DNA from 2 places in the Azospira sp. MPR-E4 genome. Region 1 is predicted to be linked to the other one. Evidence: predicted binding sites of a transcription regulator. Region 1 holds the regulator's gene; the other holds the start of a gene.

Region 1 (5,158 bases):
TGGCCCAGGGCGGCAGCGAGCTGGAACGGGCGCGCCAGGTGTGGCAGAAGAAATTCGCCGCCCTGCCCGCCGATCTGGCCGAGCGGGCCAAACAGACCCGCTTCCTCCTCAGCCGCGGCTTTGCCGCCGCCACCGTCCGCCAGGTGCTGCAGGGCGGCTGGGACGACGAGTCCGGCAGCGACTGGTAGAACCCCCGGGCGACACCTCTGGCACAATGCCTTTACGCCCCCGCATTCATAGAATCCGATAGCCCATGTCCGAGCAGAACCCCGACCTCATCGCCAAGCTTTCCGCCAACAACCTGAAAAAGCGCTACAAGTCCCGCACCGTGGTGCATGACGTGTCCTTCGAGGTGGGCAGCGGTGAGGTGGTGGGCCTGCTGGGCCCCAACGGTGCCGGCAAGACCACCTGTTTCTACATGATCGTCGGCCTGGTGCCCTCCGACGGCGGCTCCATCCAGCTGCAGAATCAGGAAGTGACCCACTTCCCCATCCACAAGCGGGCCCATCTGGGCATTTCCTACCTGCCCCAGGAGGCTTCCGTCTTCCGCAAGCTCAACGTGGAGGAGAACATCCGCGCCGTGCTGGAACTGCAGAAGCTGCCCAAGCACGAGATCGACCTGCGCCTGGAGGAACTGCTGGAAGAGCTGCACATCGGCCACATTCGCGCTTCCAATGCCGCCGCCCTGTCCGGTGGCGAGCGCCGCCGGGTGGAAATCGCCCGGGCCCTGGCCACCTCTCCCCGTTTCATCCTGCTGGATGAGCCCTTCGCCGGCGTGGACCCCATCGCCGTGCTGGAAATCCAGAAGATCATCCGTTTCCTCAAGGACCGCAGCATCGGCGTGCTCATCACCGACCACAACGTGCGTGAGACCCTGGGCATCTGCGACCGGGCCTACATCATCAATGAGGGCCGGGTGCTGGCGTCTGGCCGCCCGGATGAGATCGTTTATAATGAAGACGTCCGAAAAGTATATCTGGGCGAGAGCTTCCGTCTCTGACGAGCCCAGTCTCCGAGTCTTTCCCTCAACCCGCTCATTGCCGCCGGCCCCTTCGGCCCCGGGTCCATGAAACCAACCCTCCAACTCAAACTCTCGCAGCACCTGGCCCTGACGCCACAGCTGCAGCAGTCCATCCGGCTGCTGCAGCTGTCGACGCTCGAGCTGGAGCAGGAGTTGGAGAAGTATCTGCTGGAAAACCCCCTGCTGGAGCGCGAGGACGAGAACTACGAGCCCTCCTACAGCGGGAGCGAAGGCGAATACGCCGGCAGTACGGCCGAGGCCGCTGCCGAAGGCCCGCGGGAAGGCGATAGCGGCGAATCCGGTGAAGGCGCCGACAGTCACGGCCCCGAAGAAGTCCGGGACGACAGCCGGGACAGCCTGGGCGAGGGCGAGGACTGGTTTGCCGAAGGCAGCTACCCTTCCGCCTCCCGCGACGAGGACGAGGATTCCGACTTCCAGGAAGTGCAGGCCGCCAACACCTCCCTGCGCGACCACCTCAACTGGCAGCTGGGCCTGATGCAGCTCTCCGAGCGGGACCGGCAGCTGGTCAGCTTCCTGATCGAGGCTCTGGACGAGGACGGCTACCTGACCCAGCCCCTGGAGGAGCTGCAGGAAGCCCTGCCGGAAGAGCTGGAAATCGACCTGGACGACCTGCAGATCGCCCTGCGCCACCTGCAGCACCTGGACCCGACCGGTGTCGGCGCCCGCACTCCGGGCGAATGCCTGGCCCTGCAGCTGGAAGCCCTGCCGGCCGACGAGGTGCGGGACCAGGCCCTGAAGCTGGTGCGCCATCATCTGGAACTGCTGGCCGGCCGGGACTTCACCAAGCTGAAGAAGCTGCTGGGCTGCGACGACGAGCGCCTGCGCGCCGTCACCAACCTGGTGAAGAGCCTCAACCCCCGGCCCGGCGCCCAGTACGCGCCCCTGGATGCCCGCTACATCACCCCGGACGTGGTGGTGAAGAAGGTGCGCAACCAGTGGACCGCCAGCATCAATCCGGACGCCTACCCGCGCCTGCGCATCAACCGGCTCTACGCCGAGATCCTCTCCAAGCAGCGCGGCTCCAGCCTCTCCGGCCAGCTGCAGGAGGCCCGCTGGCTGATCAAGAACGTGCAGCAGCGTTTCGACACCATCCTGCGCGTGTCCCAGGCCATCCTGGACCGCCAGCGCCAGTTCTTCGAACACGGCGAGGTGGCCATGCGTCCCCTGGTACTGCGGGAAATCGCCGAAACCCTGGGCCTGCACGAATCCACCGTTTCCCGGGTGACCACCCAGAAGTACATGGCCACCCCCCGGGGCATTTTCGAACTCAAGTATTTCTTCGGCAGCCACGTGGCCACGGATACGGGGGGCGCCTGTTCGGCCACCGCCATCCGGGCCCTGATCAAGCAGCTGGTGGCGGCCGAAGACCCCAAAAAACCCCTTTCGGACAGTCAAATATCCGAAATTCTTGGCCAACAAGGCATTGTTGTGGCGCGTCGAACCATTGCAAAATACAGAGAAGCGCTCAACATTTCGCCGGCCAACCTACGCAAGTCCATCTAAAAAAGGAGCGAGCCATGAACCTGCACATCACCGGACATCACCTGGAAGTCACCCCGGCGATCCGCGACTACGTCACTGCCAAGCTGGAGCGGGTTACGCGTCACTTCGACAGCGTCATCGACGTCAACGTCATCCTCACCGTGGAAAAGCTGAAGCAGAAGGCTGAAGTCACCGTGCGCGTGCCCGGCAAGGACATCCACGTGGATGCCGAGGATGCCGACCTGTATGCCGCCGTGGACACCCTGATCGACAAGCTGGACCGCCAGGTGCAGAAGTACAAGCAGAAGGCCCAGGATCACCACCGCGACACCATCAAGAATCACATCGAAGAGTGATCTGATTCCCTCTCCGGGACTGGGATGAAAGGCATAGGCGGCGGGGTCGTTTTCCGTTATGATCCCGCCACTTTTCGCCAGGTATCCTGCCTGAATCCCAGTCTCCAACCGGCCCTGCCGCCGCCATCCCGCTGTTCGGGGAAGGTTCCCGCCCCATGGATCTGATCGCCAAACTCCTCCCTCCCGCCCACATCCTGCTGGACCTCGAAGCCAGCAGCAAGAAGCGGGCATTCGAGCAGGCCGGACTGCTGTTCGAGAACAACCTGGGCATCGCCCGGGCCACGGTTTTCGACAGCCTCTTCGCCCGGGAAAAACTCGGTTCCACCGGCCTGGGCCAGGGGGTTGCCATTCCCCACGGCCGCATCAAGGGGCTCAAGGAAGCCGCCGGCGCCTTCATGCGCCTGTCCGCCCCGGTGCCTTTCGATTCCCCCGATGGCAAGCCCGTCGGCCTGATGTTCGTGCTGCTGGTGCCGGAACAGGCCACCGAGCAGCATCTGCAGATTCTTTCCGAGCTGGCCCAGCGTTTCTCCGACCGGGCCTTCCGCGAGGCCCTGGGCGCCTGCGACAACACCGACGACGCCCACCGCCTGTTCACCGACTGGGGGAACCATGCGGCAAATCTCCATCAGCCAGCTGTTTGAGGACCACCAGGACAAGCTGTCCCTGACCTGGGTCGCGGCCCAGGGTGCCGAACGCTCCATCGAGATCCGGGAGCGGGGCAACTACGGCGCCGACGTGGTCGGCCACCTCAACCTGATCCACCCGGAACGCCTGCAGGTCATCGGCGCCGCCGAGTACCAGTGGCTGAGCCGCGTCAATCCTGAGCGCCTCAAGGCGCAGATGAACGAAATTTTCGCCGCCCAGCCCCCTGCCGTCATCGTCGCCGAGGGCCTGGAAGTGCTGCCGGCCGTGCTGGAGGGCTGCGAGAGCACCGGCACGCCCCTGTTCACCACCGCCAAACCCTGCTCGGCCGTGATCGACCTGCTGCGCATCTACCTCTCCCGCCGCCTGGCGGACACGGTGTCGGTGCATGGCGTCTTCATGGACGTGCTGGGCATGGGCGTCCTCATCACCGGCGATTCCGGCGTCGGCAAGTCCGAACTGGCCCTGGAACTGATTTCCCGGGGCCACGGTCTGGTCGCCGACGACGTGGTGGAACTGGCCCGCATCGCTCCCGCCACCATCGAGGGCCGTTGCCCTGGCATGCTGCGGGACTTCCTCGAAGTGCGGGGCCTGGGCCTGCTCAATATCCGCACCATCTTCGGCGAGACCGCCTCCCGGCGGAAAATGAAGCTAAAGCTGATCGTGCACCTGCAAAAGCCGGTGGCCGGGGTGGATGCGCCGCGCCTGCCCCTGGATGCCCAGACCCAGGAGATCCTCGGCGTGGCCGTGCGCAAGGTGGTCATTCCGGTGGCTGCCGGGCGCAACCTGGCGGTGCTGCTGGAGGCGGCGGTGCGCAACAGCATCCTGCAGCTGCGCGGCATCGACAACATGCAGGAATTCATCACCCGGCAGCAGAAGCTGCTGCTTGACGACGATATTTGACGAACGCATAGTGGTAAGCCCTGCCTGACCACTGACGGAGACACCATGAAAAAGATGCTGCTAGCCCTGTTTTCCCTGGCCTGTATCGGCCTGGCTCCCGTTGCCGGCGCCGCCGACGCGGCCAAAGCGCCGACGCCCCAGCAGGAGCGCATGAAGAACTGCAACAAGGAAGCCGGCGAGAAGGGCCTCAAGGGCGACGAGCGCAAGGGATTCATGAAGACCTGCCTCTCCGGCAAGACCGCCGATGCTCCCGCCGCCAATGCGGAGTGCCAGTCCAAGGCCGCGGAGAAGAAGCTGGCCGGTGCCGCCAAGGCCTCCTTCATCAAGAAGTGCGAAGCCGACAGCCAGGCTGCCAAGTAAGCCCGGGGCGGACTTCCCGCAAAAATGCCAGCCGATTGAAGGCTGGCATTTTTTTTGACAGAATGGCCTGCCCCATTCCACCTGCCCCGGCGTTGATGCCGGGGACTTTCCCTGGAGCCCCGAGATGAAGCCTGCCCCCCTGCGTGCCGCTTCCCGCCTGCTCTGCTGCGGCCTGCTGCTGGCGGCAACCGGCGGCGCCCGGGCCTTCAGTTTTGCCGAGGACGAGAAGCAGGGTGCTGCCGAGGAGGAGGGCCGCCGCGGCCGCATCGCCCAGCATCTGGCCGTACCCTGCAAGGCGGCATTGCGCAACCAGGGCATCCTGGTGGCCCTGGCCGACCAGACGGCCGACGGCTACCAGCTGCAGGGCAGCAAA
Region 2 (5,158 bases), on a different contig from region 1:
GGGCAGCACGGCGGCCACCACCACCAGGGAAGCCCGCGGCACACCGGCGATACCCTTGGAGGAGACCATCAGCACCAGCAGCATGGTGATCTGGGCGGTCAGGCTCATGGGGATGTCGTAGGCCTGGGCGATGAACAGGGCCAGGAAGGTGGTGTACATCATGGAGCCGTCCAGGTTGAAGGAATAACCCAGGGGCAGGACGAAACCGGTGACGCGGGTCTTGATGCCGAACTTTTCCAGCTGTTCCATCAGCTTGGGATAGACGGACTCGCTGGAGGCGGTGGAGAAGCCCACCAGCAGCGGGCCGCGCACCAGCTTGATGAGACGGAACACATCCTTGCCCAGGACGATGAAGCCGGCCAGGATCAGCAGGCCCCACAGGGCGGCCAGGGCGACGTAGAAGCTGAGCATGAACTTGCCGAACACCAGCAGCATGCCCAGGCCATTGGTGGTGATGGCACCGGCCACGGCGCCGAAGACGCCGAAGGGAGCGAAGCGCATGACGTAGTCGGTGACCTTCAGCATCACATGCACCACTTCGTCCATGGTGTTCACCAGGGAGCGGGCGGCCTGGTTGTGCAGGTGACCCAGGGCCAGGCCGAAGAACACGGCGAAGACCAGGATCTGCAGCACTTCATTGCCGGCCATGGCTTCCATGATGCTCTTGGGGAAGACGTGGGTGATGAAGTCCTTCAGGTTGAGGGCCGAGGTCTTCAGGTTGAGGCCGGCGGCGGACTCGGGCAGGGGCACGCTCAAGGCATGGCCCGGCTGCAGCACGTTGGCGAAGAGCAGGCCGATGAAGAGGGAACAGAAGGAGGCGCAGATGAACCAGCCCAGGGCGCGGCCGCCGACGCGGCCGACAGCCTTGGCGTCGCCCATGTTGGCCAGGCCCGCCACCAGGGTGGCGAAGATGAGGGGGGCGATGATCATCTTGATCAGGCGCAGGAAAATGTCGGTGAGGATGCTGAAATAGCCGGCAATTTCCTTGGCGCTGGCGGCGTCGGGGGCCATGGTGTTGCAGGCATAGCCGACGCCGACCCCGGCCAGCATGGCCAGGACGATCCAGGTGGTGAGCTTGTTCATTTTCATCGAAGGGCTCCGTTGCCGCGGGGGCGGCGGTCAAGATCAGTAAAAATCAGAAAAAAAAGGGGCCGGCAGCGGGCTGCCGGCGCAAACGGTTTCAGCCCTGGCGGTGGGGCAGGGCGCGGGGTTGGGTCAGCACTTCGGGGCGCAGCACATCGTCCAGCTCGGCCCGGCTCATGAGGCCCCGGGCCAGCACGATCTCGGCCACGCCCTTGCCCGATTCCAGGGCTTCGGCAGCCACCGAGGTGGCTGCGGCGTAGCCGATGTAGGGGTTCAGCGCGGTGACGATGCCGATGGAGTTCTCCACCCGAGCCCGCAGGGCATCCCGGTTGGCGGTGATGCCGTCCACGCAGCGGTCGGCCAGGGTCAGACAGCCCTGACGCAGGTGATTGACGCTCTTGAACAGGCTGTGGGCGATGATGGGTTCGAAGGCGTTGAGCTGGAGCTGGCCCGCCTCGGCGGCGAAGGTGACGGTCTGGTCGTTGCCGATGACCTCGAAGGCGATCTGGTTCACCACTTCCGGGATCACCGGATTGACCTTGCCCGGCATGATGGAGGAGCCGGCCTGGCGCGGCGGCAGGTTGATCTCGCCGAAGCCGGCGCGGGGGCCGGAGGAGAGCAGGCGCAGGTCGTTGCAGGTCTTGGACAGTTTCACCGCCACCCGCTTCAGGACGCCGGAAAGCTGCACGAAGGAGCCGCAGTCCTGGGTCGCTTCCACCAGGTTGGGGGCGGTGATGACCGGCACGCCGCTGGTCTCGGCCAGCAGGCGGCAGACCAGGGGGGCGTAGTCCGGGTGGGCATTGATGCCGGTGCCGATGGCGGTGGCCCCCAGGTTGATTTCCCGGATCAGGAGGGCGGCTTCCTTCAGCCGTTCCTCGTCTTCGCCCAGCATCACGGCGTAGGTGGAGAATTCCTGGCCCAGGGTCATGGGCACCGCATCCTGCAGCTGGGTGCGGCCCATTTTCAGCACGTCCTTGAACTCCTCGGCCTTGCGCTCGAAGGTGCGGCGCAGGTAGGCCAGGGCGTCCACCAGGCGGAAGATGCCGACGTAGGTGGCCAGCTTCAGCGCCGACGGGTACACGTCGTTGGTGGACTGGCTCATGTTCACGTGCTGGTTGGGGTGCAGGTGCTGGTACTCGCCCTTGGCATGGCCCATGATTTCCAGGGCCCGGTTGGCGATGACCTCGTTGGCGTTCATGTTGGTGGAGGTGCCGGCGCCACCCTGGATGACGTCCACCACGAACTGTTCGTGCAGCTTGCCGGCGATCACCTCCTGGCAGGCGGCGACGATGGCCTGGGCCAGGGGGGCTTCCAGCAGGCCCAGTTGCTCGTTGGCCTTGGCGGCGGCGAGCTTGATCTGGGCCAGGGCCCGGATCAGGTCCGGGTAGATGGAGATGGGGGTGCCGGTGATGGGGAAGTTTTCCACCGCCCGCAGGGTATGGACGCCGTAATAGGCCTCGGCCGGGACCTTGCGGTCGCCCAGCAGGTCGTGTTCGACGCGGTGTGGCTGGTTCATGGTGTCTCCTCTGTTCTGATGTGCCCGCTCGGCGGCGGTCCCTGTTCTTCAGCACGGGCCGTGCCATCGGGAGGGGTCCGAGTCGGGTTTTTAGTGGCTTGTTTTTTATGGGGTTTTGACCGTCGTTGTGGGGGGCGTTGTTCGGCTTTCCGGACAAGGGTCGGGTATGGCGTTCGGAAATCCGAACGAATGGGCCGGCGGTGGCTCCGTGGGGCTGCGGTGCTTTTCGTGGCGCCGGGCAAACCTGCTAAGATTCGCCCCTGCTTCTTCCCCCCATCCCTACCTGCTCCCTGTGTCCGCCAAGCCCCTGACCGCTGCCGCTCCCGCCGGCGATGCCATGACCCCCGAGGAACGCCGCGCCGGCGCCAGCCTGGCCTCCATCTTTGCCCTGCGCATGCTGGGCCTGTTCCTCATCCTGCCGGTCTTCGCCGTCTACGCCCACACCCTGCCCAGTGGCGACAATGGCCTGCTGGTGGGCCTGGCCATCGGCATCTACGGGGCCACCCAGGCCCTGTTCCAGATTCCCTACGGCATCGCCTCGGACCGTTTCGGGCGCAAGCCGGTGATCGTCTTCGGCCTGCTGTTGTTCGCCCTGGGCAGCTTCATCGCGGCCGCCGCCGACGACCTGCCCATGATCATCGCCGGCCGGGTGTTGCAGGGGGCCGGCGCCATTTCCGCCGCCGTCACCGCCCTGGCCGCCGACCTCACCCGGGAGCAGCACCGCACCAAGGTGATGGCCATGATCGGCTCCTCCATCGGCCTGGTCTTCGCCCTCTCCCTGGTGGCGGCCCCCCTGCTCTACGCCGCCATCGGCATGGCCGGCATCTTCGCTCTCACCGGGGGGCTGGCCCTGCTGGCCATCGTCGCCCTGTACAAGGTGGTACCGCCGGCGCCCAAGGTGCTGGTGGATGGCGGCCGTACCCGCTTTGCCGACGTGCTGTTCCATCCCCAGCTGCTGCGTCTCAACTTCGGCGTTTTCGTCCTGCACCTGACCCAGACCGCCATGTGGGTGCTGATCCCCGCCGCCCTGGTCAAGACCGGCGACCTGCCCCTGGCCGAGCACTGGAAGGTGTATCTGCCTGCCGTGCTGGTTTCCTTCGCCTTCATGGTGCCGGCGGTGATCGCGGCGGAGAAGTACGGCCGCATGAAAATGGTCTTTAACGGCGCCGTGGTCCTGTTGCTCCTGGTGCAGGCCGGTTTCGGCCTCTTCGGCCAGGGCCTGTGGCCCCTGGCCCTGCTGTTGACCGCCTTTTTCGTCGCCTTCAATATCCTGGAAGCGACCCAGCCTTCCCTGATTTCCCGTATCGCACCGGTGGAAGCCAAGGGAGCGGCACTTGGCATTTATAATACGACCCAGTCTCTCGGGTTGTTCCTTGGCGGCGCCGTCGGCGGTATGCTGGCGCAACGTCTGGGGGGCGATGCGGTGTGGTGGTGTACCGGAATCCTGAGTCTCGTCTGGCTGGCCCTGGGGCTGACCATGAAGCCGCCGGTCCGCGCCCAGCAGCGCCCGGCCTGAATTCAACATTTTTTACTATTGGGGAAACATCGATGGCTGCAGTCAATAAAGTGATTCTTTTGGGCAATCTGGGGGCCGATCCGGAAACCCGTTACATGCCCAACGGTGACGCTGTGGCCACTGTCCGCCTGGCTACCACCGAAACCTGGAAAGACCGCAATTCCGGCGAGAAGCGTGAAGCCACCGAATGGCACCGGGTGGTGTTCTTCCGCAAGCTGGCTGAGATCGTCGGCCAGTACCTGAAGAAGGGTTCTTCCGTCTATATCGAAGGCCGCATCCGTACCCGCAAGTGGCAGGACAAGGACGGCCAGGAACGCTACACCACCGAAATCGAAGCCACCGAAATGCAGATGCTCGGCGGCCGTGGCGGCCAGGGCGGCCAAGGTGGCGGCAGCGGTGCCTCCTACGGCGGCGGCGACGACTTCGGCGGCGGCGATTTCAGCCCCCGTTCCTCCGCCCCCGCTGCCTCTGCGCCGAAGAAGAAGGCCCCGTCTTTCGACGACATGGACGACGACATTCCCTTCTAAAAGCCGTCCAGTCTCTTGCGCTGAAGAAAAGCCCGGAATCCTCAACGGATTCCGGGCTTTTTCATTGCAACCGGCACGCCGGTGTGGGAACGGTGCCCGTCCAGGTCAGGGCACGCCGAGGGATTCCCAGTTGCTCCAGTTGTCCTTCTGGCCGCCACCCTGCCAGATGTGCCACAGGGCCCGGTCCGAACCCAGGGCGAAGGCTTCCAGGGGACCGCTGGTGCCGGCGTTCTCGGCCACCAGCAGTTGGCCGATGGCAATGCCGCCCGGCGGTTGTCCTAGGGACGACCAGCCATTCCACCCGCCCGGGCCACTGGGGGATTGCCAGTTGTGCCAGAGGGCGCCATCGGTGGCGATGGAAAAGGCTTCCAGGGTGCCCTTGCCGGCATTTTCCACCACTTCCACCGAGGTGATCAGGGCTTTGGGGCCGGGGGCGCCGAGGGATTCCCAGTTGCTCCAGTTGTCCTTCTGGCCGCCGCCCTGCCAGATATGCCAGAGGGCCCCGTCGGAGCCCGC

The links. The regulator sigma-54, encoded in region 1, starts transcription at its own class of promoters, with help from an activator protein. The targets are predictions, from matches to a motif close to TGGCACGCTTNCTGCTNA.
Region 2: the regulator sigma-54 is predicted to act here: its motif matches at 2,648-2,665, upstream of aspA (aspartate ammonia-lyase).

What each region holds. Positions count from the first base shown of each region.
Region 1 is NZ_JBXAST010000016.1:20,844-26,001, forward strand. Features, by position in the region: gene recX (recombination regulator RecX) at 1-188, shown strand, start outside; gene lptB (LPS export ABC transporter ATP-binding protein) at 254-1,000, shown strand; gene AC1RTA_RS07140 (RNA polymerase factor sigma-54) at 1,067-2,545, shown strand; gene hpf (ribosome hibernation-promoting factor, HPF/YfiA family) at 2,560-2,880, shown strand; gene ptsN (PTS IIA-like nitrogen regulatory protein PtsN) at 3,036-3,521, shown strand; gene hprK (HPr(Ser) kinase/phosphatase) at 3,490-4,425, shown strand; gene AC1RTA_RS07160 (PsiF family protein) at 4,471-4,785, shown strand; gene AC1RTA_RS07165 (hypothetical protein) at 4,910-5,158, shown strand, end outside.
Region 2 is NZ_JBXAST010000009.1:9,103-14,260, reverse strand. Features, by position in the region: gene AC1RTA_RS04630 (dicarboxylate/amino acid:cation symporter) at 1-1,089, opposite strand, end outside; gene aspA (aspartate ammonia-lyase) at 1,181-2,599, opposite strand; gene AC1RTA_RS04620 (MFS transporter) at 2,937-4,115, shown strand; gene ssb (single-stranded DNA-binding protein) at 4,148-4,642, shown strand; gene AC1RTA_RS04610 (DUF8189 domain-containing protein) at 4,748-5,158, opposite strand, start outside.